DNA from 2 places in the Virgibacillus dakarensis genome. Region 2 is predicted to be linked to the other one. Evidence: riboswitches for the same ligand, from Rfam matches in the RefSeq annotation. Region 2 holds a riboswitch; the other holds the start of a gene.
The links. Region 2 has a riboswitch for S-adenosylmethionine ahead of metK (methionine adenosyltransferase). Riboswitches for the same ligand answer to the same signal wherever they lie in the genome.

Region 1 (7,879 bases), 790 kb from region 2:
TGCAATAGGGTTTAGTGTTGTCTCGATGAGTGTCGGTATTGTATCAGGATATTTATCAAAGTGGAGATTTTATACAAATATTTTTGGCATTATTATTTCTTGTGTACTTTTAACAATTGTGGCAGCCTTTCCTGCGGCCATCGTTACTGTTTTTCTATTTGGTGGAGTAACTGGTGCAGGAACAGATTTACTTACAGCAACATTTCTAGCTACGGGTAAAGAATTATGGAATTCCATTGTGTCTACAAATTTAATTACAGGTTCTATTAATACCATTATAAACTTTGGTATTAGCTGGCTGATTATTAGAAGGGTTCCAGACAGATTTTTAATTAAGTTAAATTACGGTGAGCCTTATATTAAGAAAGGGGTGCATGTCAATGGATAGCCGCATAGGTAAGCTGTATCCCTCATCTAAGTTTGCGTTTATCATACTAATTATTTTATTAAGTATGTTTACACCCGGATATACAATGCAATATATGGTTCTTCCGCTTATTTTAATCATCAGTGTTTTTTCCGGAACAGCTGTTAATTTTTTAACCACGTTTATAAAATCGATTTTTATTCTTGTGTTATTTATTTTTATTCTCCAGGTTTTTATTATTGTTAATGATGATTCTGAGAAAATTTGGGGCTTTATTCACTTTTCGCAGATGGGCTTGATGACAAGTTTAAGTATGACATCCAAAATTGTTGCGATTAGTTCATGTATTATTTGGTTTTTCCAGGTAACAAGTGTAAAGGATATCATCTATGCTTTGGAGAAATCAGGGGTCTCCCGGAAAGTGACCTTTGTGATAGCTTCTACCATTCAGCTTATTCCGCAAATGTTAAATTTGTCTAAAACGATTACGGATGCCCAAAAGTCACGGGGAGCCGAAACAGAGGGAAAGATAATCGTTCGGTTGAAGGCGTTTGTTCCAATGATCGGCCCTTTGGTTCTATCATCTATTCAGCAAATTGAGGAAAGGGTGCTGGCATTGGAATCGCGTGCTTTTTCTTCCCAAGCAAAAAAGACATCTATTTACGAACTAGAAAAACAACCCGCTGATTATATGATTGTGACATTTTGCGTGCTAATTTTAATCGGTTATATAGTTTGGAGGATACTGTCATGAGTATTATATCTTTAAAAAATATTAGTTATAAATATCCTTTAGATGAAAAGGAAGCGATTCGCGATGTTTCCTTTACGTTTGAAAAAGGACGCGTTTATGGCTTAATGGGTGCGAATGAGTCAGGAAAAACAACAATCTGCAATATCATCAGGGGCTTTATTCCGGGGCTGTACAAAGGTCAATTAACAGGCGAGGTAACGATCAAAGAGAAACATATTAATGACTATAACATCGGTGACCTTGCAACCATTATCGGTTATTCATTTCAAAATCCTTTCACCCAATTATCTGGGGTAAAAGATAATGTTTATGAGGAGCTTGCCTATGGTATGGAGAATATAGGCATCCCGCGCAATCGGATGATAAAAAAGGTTGATGAACTTGTAGAAATGTTTCAGCTAGATGATTTGGCTGATAAAAATCCGTTTGAATTATCAGGCGGTCAAAAACAAAGGGTGGCCATAGCGTCAATGATTGCATTGGATCCAGAAATTATTATTTTAGATGAGCCAACCTCACAACTTGATCCCAAAAGCAGTGAAGATATTTTTAAAATCCTTCATCTGTTAAAAGACCAAGGCAAGACCATTTTGCTTGTGGAGCATAAGGTGGATTTATTAGCGGAGTATTGTGATGAAACATTATTAATGAATAAAGGGGAGCTTGTTATGACAGGTCCCGTAAAGGAAATTTTGTCTAATCCGATGGTATTGCAGTACGGCGGACAGCTGCCGCAAGTCGCATTATATTATATAAAAAAAGCGAAGGATACGAATATGAAAACAACAAATCTGATACCATTAACAGTCAAGGAAGTCTATGAAGGCTTGCAAAAGGATGGTGAGGTATAAGTGGCTTTTTTATCTTTGAAAAATGTTTCGTACGCCTATCCGAACGGCTATGAAGCTGTCCAAGATGTTAATCTTGATTTCGAATTAGGGGAATCTGTTGCCATTATCGGGCAGAATGGTGCGGGGAAGACGACAACAGTAAAACTAATGAATAGGTTGTTAACACCAACAAAAGGTGACGTGTTAGTGGATGGTGTCTCTACTAAGGGAAGAACAACTGCGGCGATTTCCCGAATGGTTGGTTACGTGTTTCAAAATCCTGACGACCAGATTTTTCAGGACACGATTTATAAAGAGATTGCATATGGCCCGAAAAATCAGAAATTGGGGGCTAGTGAAGTTGAAGAAAGGATAAAAGATGCTGCTGACATTTGCGGATTAACCGAGTCATTGCAGGAACATCCTTATAATTTACCTTATTCAAAGAGGAAGTTTATAACCATTGCTGCGGTATTGGCAATGGATCCGAATGTGATTATTCTCGATGAACCTACTGCTGGACAAGACAGGGAATCACTTAAACGTTTAGGCAATATTATTAACTATTTATCGGAAAATCATAAAACAGTGATTACAATTACACATGATATGGAATTTGTTGTGCGCGAATTTAAACGGGTGATTGTTTTTGCTGCTAAACAAAAACGAAGAGATGCATCACCCAAGGAAATATTTTGGGATGAAAAACTGCTGGAATTCAGTGATTTAAAACAACCTTACATTTGCCAGCTTGCTGCTATTCTAGGGTATAAAGATGTATTAACGATTGAGGACTTATTGGAAAGGGAGAAAAATGAAAAACATTCTAATTGATTGTGATCCAGGACACGATGATGCATTAGCTATATTAACAGCTATTGCTAATGCTGAGAAAATAAATATTTTAGGAATTACTACTATAGGCGGTAACCAAACATTAGAAAAGGTCACTGCAAATGCAAAGAATATATTGGAGTTTGTGAATTCGGATATTCCGTTAGCAACAGGACAATCAGGTCCTTTGACAAAAGAGTTACGAATTGCACCAGAAGCTCATGGTGATAGTGGAATGGATGGCCCTTACTTTAATGGAGAAGATTATCCAATCTCTTCAAAGAATGCTATTACATTTATGTATGAAAAAATTATGAAGTGCGATCAAAAGGTGATTCTAGTTGGGTTAGGTCCATTGACAAATATAGCGTTATTAATCAAAGTATTTCCAGAGTTGCAGGAAAAAATAGAATACATTAGCATTATGGGCGGAGGACTTAACCATGGCAATGTAACACCTCTTTCTGAATTTAATACGTATGTAGATCCTGAGGGGGCACAAATTGTTTTCCATTCTGGCATTCCCGTGGTTATGTCTGGTTTGGATGTTACGGAGAAGGCGGAAATAACAGTAAAGGAAATTGATTCACTAAAAGATAAAGGTAGGGTTAGTCATTTAGCTTACGAACTGCTACATTTTTACAACAAATCCGGAAGACAATTTGGCTTTATACACAGTCCTATTCATGATTTATGTGCAGTTGCTTATATAGTAAACCCAGAAATGTTTTCTGGTACTTCTTATTATGTCGATGTTGTGACAGATGGGAAAGCAAGAGGTTTAACTTTTGCTGATAAAAGGTTAGTGACTGATAAAGGTAAAAACACGCTAGTATTAGAAGGTGTTGATCGGGAAATGTTTGTATGTTTATTGTTAGATGCATTGGAGTTGTTGGATGGAGAGTAGGTTGTGAGAAAATGTGGTGGGCATTTAGATAAATCATGCTTGTCTTACCATTGGAAATCATGTATCATGTGACCCCAGCATATATAGCGGAAGTGCTGTTTGAAAAATTAAATTCTTTCCCTTGACTAAATCCTATTATAAAGCTAAAATTAGACAACAACTACATATTCATTTCTTATCCAGAGAGGTGGAGGGACTGGCCCATTGAAGCCTCAGCAACGGACATTTGTACTGTGCTAATTCCAGAAGCGTAAAGCTTGAAGATAAGAAGAGCTGCCTATGAATTCTCAACCTCTTCTTATTTAGGAAGGGGTTATTTATATTTTAAAAGGAGTTGGAAGAAATGACGAAAATAGCGACAAAAGCACCGTTCCGAGCAGATGTTGTTGGAAGTTTTCTACGTCCTCAGGTACTTAAGGAAGCAAGGGATAACTATCAACAGGGAAAGATTTCTAGGGAAGATTTACGTTCAATAGAAGATGTAGAAATTGCTAAGCTAGTAGAGAAACAGAAGGAAGCAGGTCTCCAGGCAGTTACGGATGGGGAATTCCGGAGAAAATATTGGCATGCCGATTTCATTGGAGGCATTGAAGGAATTCGTACATTTGAAGTGGAGGTACCTGGTTTCTTTCAAGGAGAAATGAAAACTTTAACATCCTATACCGTAGAATCTGCATTAAGATTCCCTAAAGATCACCCATTTTTGGAAGACTTCCGTTATTTAAAGAGCATTGCAGGAGAACACTTAGCCAAAATAACGATTCCCGGTCCCAACATGATTTTCCATTCCGGTGTTGTGAGTAGCCAACCGTATCTGGATAATCCATCATACCCGACACTTGCAGCTGTGGCAAAAGATATTGCGAAGGTGTATCAAGATGCAATTCAAGCCTTTTATAATGCAGGCTGTCGTTATTTACAATTCGATGATACAAGCTGGGGAGCTTTTCTAGGTCAGAAATTCCGTGAGAAAATCGAAGCAAACGGGTGGAATATTCATGAGTTAATGAAAATGTTTGCCGACATAACGATTGAGGCGCTCGCCAACAAACCAGAAGATATGGTTATCACACTCCATGTTTGCCGAGGCAATTTCAAATCTTCGTGGTTATATGAAGGGGATTATGAAGCAATTTCCAAGCAATTATTTTCACGTGTTCCGGTAGACGCTTTCTTTTTGGAATTTGACGATGAACGTTCCGGTGATTTCACACCGCTCCGATATATTCAACATCAAAAGGTTGTTTTAGGGTTGATTACTTCTAAAGCAGCGGAATTGGAAGATCCGGAAAAGATAAAAGAGCGGGTGGCCCAAGCGACGGAATATGTCGATCTTGATCAGCTTTGCCTCAGTCCCCAATGTGGATTTGCTTCGACTGAAGAGGGAAATCTTATTACGGAAGAGGAGCAGTGGGCGAAGGTACGTCATGTTGTGGAACTTGCACGTGAAATTTGGGATGTATAATTTTGAGCTATGGTGTCAGACCCCACTACTTTTGCTGAGTAGTGGGGTCTGTTGAATTTGAAGAGAAAAAGGTTGAGCTAGATGATGCTGTACAGTGAGAGTGGGAAGAAATGACTAGTTTATGGAATTGTTGTATTTAGTCTAACTGTAGAACGTTTCTAGAACATATCTCACCTCATCATATGTAAAGGTATGGTATAAAGTTTATAGCTCGCGGCGAATTAAGTTCAATTGGCCTTTTTCTACTCGACTAACTGGGAATTTAGTTGAGTAAGTTGCGGATGACGTTTTTCCAATTAAACGTTGTTAGGCCTTATTCATTCAAGCAGTAAAACCATGAAAAACCAGTCAATGTAAAGAATAAATTGGTTAGCGCCCATTGACATTAACCCGTATATAAGCTATATTAAAGCTAACAGAACCCACCACGCCTCTGACTTAAGCGGACCACGGTGGGTCTTTTGACTTTTAGGGGGAAATTAGATGGAAAAAGATAGCCCTATAAAAATGCCCACTACATTTTCCGAACAAATTGAATTATTAAAGTCGAGGAATCTGAATATTGAGGATGCTGAATTTGCAGAAAGGGCCTTAAAGCGAATTAATTATTATAGACTATCCGCATATATGCTAACCCTTAAAACAGATAATGAGTTTATTGAAGGGGCAACCTTTAAGCAATTATTAACGATATATGAGGTAGATCGCAAATTAAGACAATTATTAATGGAGACTTTGGAGAATATTGAAATTGCATTCAGAACACATATTGCTTATCTGATAGCTCATAAATACGGTACACTTGGCTATGAAAATCAAGCAAATTTCTTAGATGAAACTTGGCATGCCCAGTTTCTTTCTGAACTTGAAAGAGCTTTTGCTGCAAGAAGAAAAAGTGAATTATTCATCGAACATCACTACCACAAATACTCTGGTAAATTTCCAATTTGGGTAGCAACAGAAGTCACTTCTTTTGGCACGCTATCGAAGTTATATAAGAACTTGAAAGTAAATGATAAAAAAGAAATCGCCAAAACCTATTATAACGTACCATATACATATATTGAAAGTTGGCTACGAACCTTATCAAATGTTAGAAATGCATGTGCCCACTTTGGTAGGTTATATAATAAGGATCTTACTTTTAGACCAATGCTATTTAATAATGAAAAGAAGCTCATAAGTAATAAAAAGGTCTTTGCTGCAATTTATGTTGCAAAAAGATTACTGACAAAACAGGAGGTTGATCGTTTACTAACAGCACTAGAAGCCTTAATCGATGAGTACGAAGAACAAATAGATCTATCTTGCCTCGGTTTTAAAAGTAACTGGAAGCAGTTGCTCAGAGGCCGGAAGTGATAGTATGAATGGTGGTACATTCAGCTATGATATCGCAAGGAGAAAATTCGACGTTTATGCTCGTTACGTAAGCGTCAAATAATCCCCATCTAATAATTTTACAGGTGGGGATTATTTGACGCTTACATTTAAAAAGTTGTTTATAGTCAGTATAAATCCTATTTACATCACATTCATCTGCTTTCCCCTGGGTTCCTTCTTGTTTTAAATCAGAAACAGCAATAATTCTAGCCTTCTAATTATTGCGGCATCAGCCAATATGTGTACTGGGCAAAGGTAAGAAATCAGAACGAGGAGCTCCTTAACAAATCCATTTACCTCCTTTACCCAGTATGATTTTATATATATGAATCAAAAATATAATCCTTCGCTTCCTATCTCCGTTTTTAAAAGTACTCAGCAAAAATTTCCGGACAAGTCATTTCCTCTACCTAGGGGAAAAACTCTCCCTGTGAAACTTTCGACCCATTAATTAAAATTAACGTAAGGGGGTATAAAAATTGTCTTTATATTTATCCGACAGAATGGAAGAAATTATTAAAATACTCTCTTCAACAAATGGTTTCACCACAAGCAGGAAAATTGCTGAAAAACTGGGGGTGACATCAAGAACAATACGAGAAGATATCAAGATAATTAATGGCAAAATAAATGGTTTCCAAACAAAAATCATATCCAAAAAAAGTAAAGGCTATAAAATTATTGCCGAGTCCCACGAACAGCTCTTTGAATTGCTGCATGAGGTTGATTCAGAAAATCTTCTGTTCGATGTCAATTCCGTCACACCTGAGGATAGGGTGCGATTTATTATGAAAAAGCTTTTATATTCCAATGAAAGCATAAAGATAGAATCATTTATGGAAGAATTATATGTAAGCGATTCAACAATTAAAAATGATCTTATAAAAGTGAAAGAAGTTTTAAAGAAATACAACATCAAAATTGTTAAAGACAACAATGGAATGCGAGCTAAAGGAAATGAGGTAAATAAACGATTTTGCATTTCTGATTACTTCATCTATAGTGAGGAAATCGACAATCGTTTAATCATTAAACTTGTCAATAGTTTTGGCTATCATTTCTCTGATGATGATATCAATAGAGTAAAAGAAATCATTCTTCAAGAATTAAGCGAAAATGATATCGAAATCACAGATGATACATTAAACAAAATCGCTATCCATATAATCATTGCCATTGGAAGGATTAAAAGCGGCCAACCTGTCAGCACCCTCAGCAACATGAATTATCTTAAAAATGAAAGTGAGTACGGAATAGCAAAAAAGATTAACAAATCGATTGAATCCTTGTACAAAATTGCGTTTCCTGAGCAGGAAACAGCCTATACCACCCTGCATTTAGT
Region 2 (7,879 bases):
CAAAAAGATGATGGTCAGATTTCGGTTTCATGTTGGTCCTGCACCACCTTTTCCTTGGTTGCATCTTCTTTATTTAATGCCTCCCAGATTTTATCAAACAATAGCTGATATTTTGGGTGTCTGCGCACAAAAAAGGGTTTTTCGTTACGCAATTCGATAGGAACTTCAAAAACAGTTGTGATAGAACCCGGATTTGCATTCATAAGTAAAATTCGATCACTCATGGAAATTGCTTCACCGATATCATGTGTAACCAAAACGGCTGTTTTCTGATAAGACCGCAGTAACTCCGATACCAAATCTTCAAGCTTTAGCTTTGTTTGATAATCAAGTGCGGAAAATGGTTCATCCAACAGTAGAATCTTGGGGTTCGTAATCAGTGTACGTACCAAGGCAACCCGCTGGCGCATCCCACCTGAGAGTGATCCAGGATAGGCATCCGCAACATTTGCAAGCCCGACTTCCTCCAATAGCTCTAATGCCTTTTCTTTTATATCGTTTGTTTTCTTATGCCCGATTTTCGGACCGATTAGTACATTTTCAATAATTGTTTTCCATGGAAACAGGTAATCCTGCTGAAGCATATAACCAATTGCCAGTTCAGATTCTGGAACGGGTTTTCCCTCGAGCAGGACCTCACCTGTGGTTTGCTTAATAATACCGGCAATAATGGATAATATGGTCGATTTTCCACATCCACTAGGCCCAAGTAGTGCAACAAATTCACCGTCTTTCACGGAAAGCGAGATATCCTCCAGTGCTTTTGTATAACTTTTTTTCGAAAAATAATGATGTGATACATGTTCTAAAGTAAGAAATGACACCAACTTCCCCTCCTTACTTACCGATAACATCCTTTGCAAAATCAGTGTTTACCAAATCTTCATATGGTACATCTGCCGGTAATTCACCAGCTTCCTGCATTATCTCTTTCAGATTATTCCATTCTTCTTCATCTAAAATGGGATCGGTGGCAAAGGAACCTTGACTTTTATACCGTTCAATGGAAGAAGTGATCATCTCAAGGTCAGTGTCTTCAAAATATGGTTGTATAACCTTGGCGATATCTTCTGCACTGTTTTCCTGAACCCATTGCTGTGCCTTGTAAACAGCCTCTGTAAATTTCCGGATCGTCTCTTTGTTATCCTTTATATAGCTTTCTTTTGCCATGAAAACGGTATAGGGAACGTGTCCGGACGCTTCACCAAATGACGCGATGATATGGCCTTTTCCTTCCTTTTCAAAAATACTCGCAGTCGGCTCAAACAATTGAACGTATTCAGCATCCCCTGAAACAAATGCACCTGGGATATTTGCAAAATCAACGTTCTGTAATAAATTTAAGTCTGCATGTGGATCGATATTATGTTTCTTTAGAACAAATTCGCCAACCATTTGCGGCATCCCACCCTTACGCTGACCTAAAAATGTACTGTTTTTAAGTTCATCCCACTTAAAATCTGGGTGTTCCTCTTTAGCTACTAAAAAAGTCCCATCTGTTTGGGTTAATTGGGCAAAGTTGACTGCGTAATCCTTTGAATCCTGGCTATAGACATAAATAGAAGTTTCAGAACCGACAAGCGCAACATCTGCACCATCTGACAACAAGGATGTCATTGTTTTATCACCGCCCCATGTTGTTTGCAGCTCGACATCTAATCCTTCCTCTTCAAAAAGTCCTTTTTCAATTGCAACGTATTGTGGTGCGTAAAATATCGACCTGGTAACTTCAGCCAGTTTGATTGGTGTTTTTTCCGTTTTGGTATCGGAATTGCATGCTGACAGGAAAATAAGCATTAGACTTGAAAATAGCAGCAAATACGTCAACTTTTTCATCCATATCTTTCCTTTCCATTTCAAATGGGGTATTTCAAAACAGTGTATGTTTTCGAGGAAAATGTGTGAATGCCTAGTTTACATTCTAAGTTGAATCGCTAAAAGAGGTACGTTCATCCGTAATGAAACTTGTTTCGGAAAAGCACAAAAGCACACTAGCCGCTAAGCGCTGGAGCCGGACGTGGCTTACTCTGCTGGGAGCAGAATAGAGCCTAAATTTATATACTTTCTTAGCTGATAAAAAAAACCGACCTCCATTAAGAGATCGGCAGTCAGGATCATCTGACAATTCGCTTTTCATTCATACAAACTGGGGCAACTAACCAATGCCGCCAGTTTTTCCTTCCATATAAAAATCCATTTAGGATGAGGAAACATGTTAACTGATCAAAGATTAATCAGATGTGTTCAAAAAAACCGCTTATCATTGGTGACTTTTTGAACATCATCCGTTTATAACGAAAATTATTGTTCAGGTTTATACAATGGCCCTGCCTGAACAATTTGCTCACTTGCTTTAGTGAATTTCCTGAAGTTATCATGAAATTTTAGCGCAAGCGCTTTTGCTGCATCATCATAGGCTGATTTATCAGTCCATGTATTTCGTGGTATGAGCACCTCGTCGGGAACACCGGGTACGTGCATTGGAATTTCCAAGCCAAAGATGTCTTCTTTGACTGTCTCAACAGTATTTAATTCACCTTCTAATGCGGAATGAACCATTGCTCTCGTGTAGGAAAGTTTTATACGATTGCCTACACCATATGAACCACCCGTCCAGCCTGTATTCACCAGGAACACATTGGAATTGAACTGGTCGATTTTCTCCCCCAGCATTTCGGCGTAGGTTGACGGTGCTAAAGGCAAAAACGGTGAGCCAAAGCATGCTGAGAACGTTGCCTGTGGTTCGGTTACACCACGCTCTGTACCTGCCAGCTTACTCGTGTATCCACTTAAAAAATGATACATCGCCTGCTCTTTCGTTAGTTTGCTGATTGGTGGCAGTGTGCCTGATGCATCAGCAGTTAAAAAGATAATGGTATTTGGATGGCCAGCGACACTAGGTGTAACGATGTTATCGATATTTTCCAGCGGATATGCTGCCCGGGTATTTTCAGTTAATATCGTGTCGTCATAGTCCGGCAGCCGTGATTCTTCATCAATGATGACATTTTCCAGGACGGAGCCAAACCGGATTGCATTAAAAATTTGTGGTTCCTTTTCATAGGAAAGGTTGATACATTTCGCATAACAGCCGCCTTCAATATTAAAGACGCCATTTGGGCTCCAGCCGTGTTCGTCATCGCCAATTAGCCGGCGATATGGATCAGCAGACAGTGTCGTTTTACCTGTCCCGGACAGGCCAAAGAATAACGCGACGTCACCTTCCTGACCAACGTTTGCCGAGCAATGCATGGATAAAATATCCTTTTGCGGCAGCAAATAATTCATAACCGAGAAAATCGATTTTTTGATTTCTCCGGCATATTCCGTTCCGCCGATTAAGATGATCCGGCGCTTGAAGGAAACGAGAATGAACGTTTCCGAGTTTGTTCCATCGACTGCTGGATCTGCTTTATATGTTGGTGCAGAGACCACTGTAAATTCGGCTTTATGTGTTTTAAGCTCTTCATCTGACGGTGTAATAAATAATTGTCTGGCGAACAAGTTGTGCCATGCATATTCGTTAATAACCTGAATCGGCAGGCGATGCTTTTTATCTGCTCCGGCAAACCCCTTAAAAGAATATAATTCGTTCTTATCTTTCAAAAAGGCCACAACTTTTTCGTATAGCCGGTCAAATTTATCTTCATCAATTGCCTGGTTCACAAGACCCCAGTCGATAAATTGTTCACAAATGTCATCCTTTACGATAAACTTATCTTTAGGTGAACGTCCAGTATATTTTCCGGTAGTTGCCTGGATAGCACCGGTTGCCGTTAATATCCCTTCATTTCTGGCCAATATTTTTTCTACAAGACATGGTACCGATAAGTTGTGCTGGATGTTCCCTTGTGCTAAAAGTTCATCTGCCAATGTTGATCGTTCCATCGATTTCATATATGATACCTTCCTTTTTGATGGATTTTTATCGTCCTATATACGTTTTACTGCGAATCTGGTTATTAGTATAACACATTTATTTAATTAGTCCATACTAATTTAATGTTTTATTTAAAATGTTATGCAATGGCTGTGAAAAGTTGACAGAAGGGAGGGATTTCGGGTAGGATATAGTCTGAACGGACTCTCTTATTCAGAGCTGGTGGAGGGACAGGCCCGATGAAGCCCGGCAACCATCACAATAGTGAAAAGGTGCTAATCTGATGCAAGGATATTTCCTTGAACAATAAGAGCGAAAGGCCACAACTCCTTTCCTCATGCATGCAGGAAAGGCTTTTTTGTTTTTAAAGGAATATTTACTGAAATATATAGAGTTCCGTACCACGATTTAAAGGGAGAGATTTGGCCTATGGCTGCAAATCGTCGTTTATTTACATCTGAATCGGTAACAGAGGGCCATCCAGATAAAATTTGTGACCAGATTTCAGATGCGATTTTGGATGAAATTTTAACGAAAGACCCGAATGCCCGTGTTGCCTGTGAGACTACAGTGACTACAGGATTAGTATTGGTTTCAGGAGAGATTTCTACTAGTACCTATGTAGATATTCCCGCCATTGTTAGACAAACCATTAAAGATATTGGCTATACAAGGGCAAAATTCGGATTTGATGCAGAAACATGTGCCGTGCTTACGGCAATTGATGAACAATCACCGGACATTGCTGGTGGGGTAGATACTGCATTGGAAGCACGTCAAGGAAAAATGTCAGATGAAGAGATTGCTGCAATCGGTGCAGGGGATCAGGGCTTAATGTTTGGCTTTGCTTGTGATGAAACGGAGGAATTAATGCCATTGCCGATAGCGTTAGCACATAAATTGGCAAAACGATTGGCAGATGTCCGGAAAGATAAAACACTTGCATACCTAAGACCTGATGGGAAAACCCAGGTAACAGTCGAATATGATGAACAGGATAACCCGGTAAAGGTGGATACGGTTGTTATTTCTACGCAGCATCATCAGGATATCTCAACCGAACAGATTGAAAAAGATTTGATTGAGCATGTTATTCGTCCAATTGTACCTGTGAATTTATTAGATGAAACAACCAAGTATTTTATCAACCCGACCGGCCGCTTTGTTATTGGTGGGCCACAAGGGGATGCCGGATTAACGGGTCGGAAAATTATTGTCGACACGTATGGCGGCTATGCCCGGCATGGCGGAGGCGCATTCAGCGGAAAAGATGCAACAAAGGTAGATCGTTCAGCAGCATATGCCGCTCGTTACGTGGCGAAAAATATTGTAGCTGCAGGACTTGCTAAAACGTGTGAAGTACAGCTTGCCTATGCGATCGGTGTTGCTGAACCGGTATCGATAGCGATTAACACATTTGATACCGGAATTGTCAGCGAAGAAAAGCTGGTGGCAGCGGTCCGGGAATTGTTCGATTTGCGTCCGGCAGGCATCATCCGCATGCTTGATTTGCAACGACCAATTTTCAAAAATACCGCCGCATACGGACATTTTGGCAGAACCGACATCTTATTTCCGTGGGAGAGAACGGATAAGGTTGAAGAATTGAAGGCATTAGTGAAGAAATAATTTCAAATTGAAAATAGATCACGTCTTCTGATTAAAGGGAGGACGTGATTTTTAATAATTTTTGATATTATTTGAGGGCTCTTTCCATATCGAAATAAACAATCATTTATGGTATACTCGGGAAAGGTACTATTACGAATCTTGAGAGTGAGGCTAGAGCATGTGTGGATTTATTGGGATGATCCGCAATCATCCGAGTATGCCTAATGAAGAGACAATACATGTATTTGAACAGCAAAACAATATTATCACCCACAGAGGGCCGGATGATGAAGGTTATTTTCACGATGAATATGTATCATTTGGGTTTAGACGTTTAAGTATTATTGATATAGAAAGCGGCCAACAGCCATTGAGCTATGATGATGAAAAAATATGGCTTATTTTTAATGGTGAAATTTATAATTATGTAGAACTGCGTGAGGATTTAATAAAAGAAGGGTATTCCTTTGCAACAGAGTCAGATACTGAAGTAATTGCCGCATTATTTGCTAAACATAAAGAACAGGCGTTTACTTATTTGCGAGGTATGTTTTCTATTTTGGTATGGGATAAGGAAAACGAAACATTATATGGTGCGCGTGACCCGTTTGGTATTAAGCCATTGTTTTACCGGGAAACAGAAGAGGGTACTATTTTTGCCTCGGAGAAAAAAAGTATTTCGTTAATGATGGAAAAAGAAGAAGTAAGTGATGAAGCATTACAGCACTATTTAAGCTTCCAATTTGTACCGGAGCCATTAACGATGACGACGGGGATTAAAAAGGTGGAGCCCGGCCATTATTTCGTGAAAAAGCCTGGTCAAGCTCTTTCCTTTACCCGCTACTGGCATGCGACATTTAATCCCGTTTTGATGGACAAACAGGATTGGATCAAGCGTATTCAAGACGTGATGTATGATTCCGTAAATGTTCATATGCGAAGCGATGTGCCAGTTGGATCGTTTTTATCGGGTGGGATTGATTCAACCTTGATCGTTGCGATGGCAAGGGAATTCAATCCAACCATTAAGACGTTCTCGGTCGGATTTGAACGGGAAGGCTTTTCCGAAGTTGATGTTGCCAAAGAAACAGCGGAAAAATTAAATGTGGAAAATATCTCTTATATTATTTCACCTGAGGAATACGTGGATAAGCTCCCAAAAATTATGTGGCATATGGATGATCCACTGGCAGATCCGGCATGTGTACCGCTGTATTTTGTCGCTAGAGAAGCCCGGAAACATGTAACAGTTGTTTTATCTGGTGAAGGATCGGATGAATTATTCGGTGGCTATAACATTTATCGGGAACCAGAATCTTTGAAGCTGTTCGAATCCATTCCAAGGCCTGCAAAAAATCTGCTGGCTAGAGTAGCAGACGTGTTGCCAGAAGGGGTGAGAGGAAAGAGCTTCCTGGAACGTGGGACAACACCGCTTCGCGAGCGTTATATTGGCAATGCGAAAATGTTTGAGGATGAAGAAAAACGGCAAATTTTACAGCATTATAATGAAAATCTGTCCTATCGGGAGATCACTGGGAAACTTTTTGACAATGTAGCAAATTATCCATTAGTTAACCAAATGCAGTACGTTGATATTCATACCTGGATGCGCGGAGATATTTTACTGAAGGCGGACCGGACAACAATGGCAAATTCACTTGAGCTGCGTGTCCCGTTTTTAGATAAAGAAGTATTCCGTGTCGCCAGTGAAATACCAGTTGATCTAAAAATTGCCAACGGAACAACAAAGAGTCTTTTGCGTGAAGCATCGCGTGGAATTGTTCCAGATCATGTGCTTGACCGTAAAAAGCTTGGATTCCCTGTACCAATTCGCCATTGGCTGAAGAACGAATTAAATGGCTGGGCAAAACAGCTGATCCATGAAAGCGAGACAGATCATTTGCTCTATAAATCTTTTATTCTTGAATTGCTTGAGGCACATTGCCAAGGCAGGGGAGACTACAGCAGGAAGATTTGGACCGTGTTAATGTTCATGCTGTGGCATCAGATTTTTGTGGAAAATAAATTTGATATTGCTGAATTGAGCAAACCCGATTTTGTAGTGGAACCTGTTATAGGGGAAAAACAATTCTAAACGAGTGGGAACTTTGTCGGATGGGTAGAAATACTATCGGAATCGGAAATATTATCCAAAATGAGTAAAATACTATCCGAAAATGCAAAATACTATCCAAAATCGGGTAAATACTATCCGAAAATACAAAATACTATCGGAAACAGGTCAAATACTATCCAAACGACTAGAAATACTATCAGAATCGGAAATACTACCAAAAACAGGTAAAATATCCAAGAGTAAAAAGCAGGCGATTACGCTATAATATCGTAATCGCCTGCTTTCCCATTTGGATCCATGCAGCTTTAAAT

Region 1: it holds a riboswitch for S-adenosylmethionine, as region 2 does, so the genes downstream of both, CZ382_RS18030 (5-methyltetrahydropteroyltriglutamate--homocysteine S-methyltransferase) here and metK (methionine adenosyltransferase) in region 2, are expected to answer to the same signal.

The regions. Positions count from the first base shown of each region.
Region 1 is NZ_LT732554.1:1,725,469-1,733,347, forward strand. It holds gene CZ382_RS18005 (ECF transporter S component) at 1-388, shown strand, start outside; gene CZ382_RS18010 (energy-coupling factor transporter transmembrane component T) at 381-1,121, shown strand; gene CZ382_RS18015 (energy-coupling factor ABC transporter ATP-binding protein) at 1,118-1,972, shown strand; gene CZ382_RS18020 (energy-coupling factor ABC transporter ATP-binding protein) at 1,973-2,785, shown strand; gene CZ382_RS18025 (nucleoside hydrolase) at 2,766-3,692, shown strand; SAM riboswitch class I at 3,865-3,962, shown strand; gene CZ382_RS18030 (5-methyltetrahydropteroyltriglutamate--homocysteine S-methyltransferase) at 4,036-5,157, shown strand; gene CZ382_RS18035 (Abi family protein) at 5,641-6,516, shown strand; gene CZ382_RS18040 (BglG family transcription antiterminator) at 7,017-7,879, shown strand, end outside.
Region 2 is NZ_LT732554.1:2,512,747-2,520,625, forward strand. It holds gene CZ382_RS21565 (ABC transporter permease) at 1-31, opposite strand, end outside; gene CZ382_RS21570 (ABC transporter ATP-binding protein) at 15-824, opposite strand; gene CZ382_RS21575 (ABC transporter substrate-binding protein) at 838-1,836, opposite strand; gene pckA (phosphoenolpyruvate carboxykinase (ATP)) at 2,302-3,897, opposite strand; SAM riboswitch class I at 4,087-4,193, shown strand; gene metK (methionine adenosyltransferase) at 4,310-5,509, shown strand; gene asnB (asparagine synthase (glutamine-hydrolyzing)) at 5,670-7,586, shown strand; gene CZ382_RS21595 (C39 family peptidase) at 7,828-7,879, opposite strand, start outside.